Regions from separate parts of the Pseudomonas sp. GW822-FHT01E03 genome, predicted to be linked through region 1. Evidence: predicted binding sites of a transcription regulator. Region 1 holds the regulator's gene; the other holds the start of a gene.
The links. The regulator sigma-54, encoded in region 1, starts transcription at its own class of promoters, with help from an activator protein. The targets are predictions, from matches to a motif close to ANTGGCATNNANNTTGCTNT.
Positions count from the first base shown of each region.

Region 2: the regulator sigma-54 is predicted to act here: its motif matches at 1,369-1,388, upstream of AC1RP7_RS19060 (flagellar basal body rod protein FlgF).

Region 1 covers NZ_JBXAOQ010000012.1:49,187-51,386, reverse strand. Annotated here, with positions in the region: gene AC1RP7_RS22765 (RNA polymerase factor sigma-54) at 245-1,738, shown strand; gene hpf (ribosome hibernation-promoting factor, HPF/YfiA family) at 1,813-2,121, shown strand; gene ptsN (PTS IIA-like nitrogen regulatory protein PtsN) at 2,134-2,200, shown strand, end outside.
Region 2 covers NZ_JBXAOQ010000009.1:128,803-131,002, reverse strand. Annotated here, with positions in the region: gene flgG (flagellar basal-body rod protein FlgG) at 1-528, opposite strand, end outside; gene AC1RP7_RS19060 (flagellar basal body rod protein FlgF) at 574-1,314, opposite strand; gene AC1RP7_RS19055 (cytochrome c3 family protein) at 1,517-2,113, opposite strand; gene AC1RP7_RS19050 (nitrate reductase cytochrome c-type subunit) at 2,123-2,200, opposite strand, start outside.

The DNA.
Region 1 (2,200 bases):
CTGAGCCGTGCCCAGGCAGCTTGCCCGGGCACCTGACCAGCCACTCACCAGCGCTTCCGTGCCGACAAGCGTGGTCAGCCCTCGACAAGGGCAGCGCTGCAACACAGCTTTATAGTTTTTTATTGTTACAGCGCTCTAGGCAAACCCTTTAGTTTCAGGCATATAATTTGCTTAAGTTTGGCGCCCCGGCGCCCTGTAGTGGATGGCGCATGTGCGCCGGCGAATAAGGTGTTAAGCCCCTGCCATGAAACCATCGCTAGTCTTGAGAATGGGCCAGCAGCTGACGATGACACCGCAGCTGCAACAGGCCATCCGCCTGCTCCAATTGTCGACCCTGGACCTGCAACAGGAAATCCAGGAGGCCCTGGAGTCCAATCCGATGCTCGAACGCCAGGAAGAAGGCGACGACTTCGACAATTCCGACCCCCTGGCCGACAACGCCGAACAAAAGCCCAACACCGACATCCAGGAGCCCTCCTACCAGGAGAGCGCCCCGACGGTTGATAACCTCGATGAGGGTGACTGGAACGAGCGTATCCCCAACGAACTCCCCGTCGACACCGCGTGGGAAGACGTTTACCAGACCAGCGCCAGCAGCCTGCCCAGCAATGATGATGACGAGTGGGACTTCACCACCCGCACCTCGGCCGGCGAAAGCCTGCAGAGCCACTTGCTGTGGCAACTGAACCTGGCCCCGATGTCCGACACCGATCGCCTGATCGCCGTAACCCTGATCGACTGCATCAACAATCAGGGCTACCTGGACGAAACCCTCGAGGAAATCCTCGAAGCGTTCGACCCGGAACTGGACATCGAACTGGACGAAATCGAAGCCGTCCTGCACCGCATCCAGCAATTCGAGCCCGCCGGCATCGGCGCCCGCAACCTGGGCGAATGCCTGCTGCTGCAATTGCGCCAGCTGCCTGCCAAGACCCCTTGGCTGGCCGAGGCCAAGCGCCTGGTCACCGATTACATCGACCTGCTTGGCAGCCGCGACTACAGCCAGTTGATGCGTCGCATGAAGCTCAAGGAAGATGAGCTGCGCCAGGTCATCGAGCTAGTCCAGAGCCTCAACCCGCGCCCGGGCTCGCAGATCGAGTCCACCGAAGCCGAGTACGTCGTTCCTGACGTCATCGTGCGCAAGGACAACGAGCGCTGGCTGGTGGAGCTCAATCAGGAGTCGGTGCCACGGCTGCGGGTCAATGCCCAGTACGCCGGTTTCGTGCGCCGCGCCGACACCAGCGCCGACAATACCTTCATGCGCAATCAGTTGCAGGAGGCCCGCTGGTTCATCAAGAGCCTGCAAAGCCGCAATGAAACCCTGATGAAGGTTGCCACCCAGATCGTCGAGCATCAGCGCGGCTTTCTGGAGTACGGCGACGAAGCCATGAAGCCGCTGGTCCTGCATGACATCGCCGAAGCGGTCGGCATGCATGAATCGACGATTTCACGGGTGACCACCCAGAAGTTCATGCACACCCCCCGGGGCATTTATGAACTGAAGTACTTTTTTTCCAGTCACGTAAGCACCTCCGAAGGCGGCGAATGCTCGTCCACGGCGATCCGGGCGATCATCAAAAAACTGGTTGCAGCGGAAAATCAGAAAAAGCCGTTGAGTGACAGCAAGATCGCTGGTTTACTGGAGGCACAAGGCATTCAGGTGGCTCGCCGCACCGTCGCCAAGTACCGCGAATCCCTCGGGATCGCGCCTTCGAGCGAACGCAAGCGGTTGATGTAGGGCCACACCACAGCGTTCCAGTGGTAGATCATCTGATCTGCCGCTTTATGCACTGGCAACGAAGGAGAAGCTGTATGCAAGTCAACATCAGTGGACACCAACTGGAAGTGACCGAACCTCTTCGCACCTACATCGGCGAAAAACTCGAACGATTGGAGCGACATTTCGACAAGATCACTAATGTGCAGGTCACGATGACCGTCGAAAAACTGAAGCAGAAAATCGAAGCCACGCTGCATATTCCCGGGAATGAAGTGGTCGCCAACGCGGAACATACCGATATGTATGCCGCGATCGACGCACTCACCGACAAGCTGGATAAACAACTCAAAAAGCATAAGGAAAAGACCCAGAGCCTCCTCCAGGGCGCAACCGGTCGTTAACACTCCCAACCCATGATCCGACTTGAAAGTATCCTGACCCCCGGCCGTTCCTTGGTGAACGTGCCGGGAGGCAGTAAAA
Region 2 (2,200 bases), on a different contig from region 1:
GGCGGTTTGCAGGTTGCCGATCACCTGGGCTGCCGGGTTGCCGGCAACGGTGATGGACACGGTGCCGTCGCGGCCGACCGTGAAGGTCTGCGCGTCGTTCGGAATGACAATGGCCGGCTCCAGGGCAAAGCCGCTGGCGTTGACGATCTGGCCGTTGGAGTCCAGGTGGAACGTACCGTCACGGGTGTAGGACGTGGTGCCGTCCGGTTGCAGGATCTGGAAGAAACCACGGCCGTCGATGGCCATGTCCAGCGGCTGCTCGGTAGTTTGCAGGCTGCCGGCGGTGAAGTTTTTCTGGGTACCGACGATGCGCACACCGGTACCCAGTTGCAGACCCGACGGCAGTTCGCTGTCCTGGGTCGACTGGGCGCCTGGCTGGCGCTTGATCTGGTAGAGCAGGTCCTGGAACTCGGCGCGGTCACGTTTGAAACCCGTGGTCGACACGTTGGCCAGGTTGTTGGAAATAGTGGTCAGGTTGGTGTCCTGGGCGGACAGACCTGTCTTGGCAACCCATAGAGCCGGAAGCATTCGATTCTCCTCGTGCGCCTGTTTTACGGCGCGACGTTCTGGTAATTAGCTGATCTGCAAGACCCGAGCCATGGCCTGGTCATCGTCTTTGGCGGTGTTCATCATCTTGATGTGCAGCTCGAACTGCTTGGCCAAGGCCAGAACGGAGGTCATCTCCTCCACGGCATTGACGTTGCTCGATTCGAGGAACCCGGACACCAGCTTGACGTTGGCATCGGCCTGCGCAGGCGCGCCGTCCTTGGTGTGGATCGAACCATCCAGGCCCTTGGTCATGTTCTTGAAGTCCGGGTTGACCAGCTTGATGCGGTCGACTTCCGCCATCACCCGGGGACCTTCGCCCATCGCGCGGATGCTGATGGTGCCGTCCTCGCCGACTTCGATCTGCTGCTCCGGCGGCACGGAAATCGGCCCGCCATTGCCCATGACCGGCATGCCGTTGCCGGCGCGCAGCACACCCAGGGCGTCAACGTTCAGGCTGCCGGTGCGCACGTAGCTTTCACCGCCATCGGGATTCTGTACGGCAATCCAGCCGTTGCCTTGCACGGCAACGTCGAGGTCGCGGCCGGTTTCCACCAGTGAGCCGGGGGAGAAATCCGTGGCCGGGCGTTCGGACATGGCAAACGCACGCGCCGGAAAGCTGTCACCGAACACCGGCATCGAACGGGCCTGCTCCAGGTCTTTCTGGAAGCCGTTGGTGGAGATGTTCGCGAGGTTGTTGGCATGAGCCTTTTGCGCCAGTGCATTCTGGCTGGCGCCGGTCATTGCCACATAAAGGTACTTGTCCACACTCTTTCCTCTGCCTGCCGGACGTTTGCCGCCCACTGCTGTGTTGCGCAGGCTGTAGCAATTTGCAGACCAACTTGCGCGCAGCGGCTCCAACCCCCTTTAAACAGGGGCTGGAGGCTAATCAGAAGGGAATCGAACGATGTATCGAAGACGAAAAACCGGCGCGGTTATGCCGCTTGGCGGCAATGCCGTGAAATGCCGGCTACCAACCTTTCACGCCGCTCATGTCGGGCAATTTGTGGGCAATGCCTTTATGGCAATCGATACAGGTCGCCTGGCCGCTGGCCAATGAGGTGGAGTGCATGTTGGCGGCGCGTTTACCCTGGCGTGTGAAGTCCATGAACTCGAAGTTATGGCAGTTGCGACACTCCCGGGAATCGTTGGCCTTGAGCCGTGCCCACTCGTGTTCGGCCAGCTCCCGGCGCATGCCCAGAAACTTGTCCCGGGTACTGATCGTGCCGAACAGCTTGCCCCAGACCTCCTTGGAAGCCTGCATCTTGCGGGCGATCTTGTGCGTCCACTCGTGGGGGACGTGACAGTCCGGGCACGTGGCGCGCACACCCGAGCGGTTGGTGTAGTGAATGGTTTCCTGCAACTCGACAAAAACGTTGTCACGCATTTCATGGCAGGACGTGCAGAACTTCTCGGTGTTGGTCGCTTCCAGCGCGGTGTTGAACCCACCCCAGAAAATCACCCCGGCGATAAACCCGCCGAGGGTCAGGAAACCCAGGCTGTAATGCACGCTGGGCCGACGCAGCACACCCCAATAATCCTTGAGCAAGGCAAGCAAAGATTTCATGGCCTTTCCTCAAGGTTTCGGCTGGTGGTTGATTTCGTCTTGCAAGACCTGGTCGATGTTCTTGAAGCTGTTGTTCACCAGTGGCTT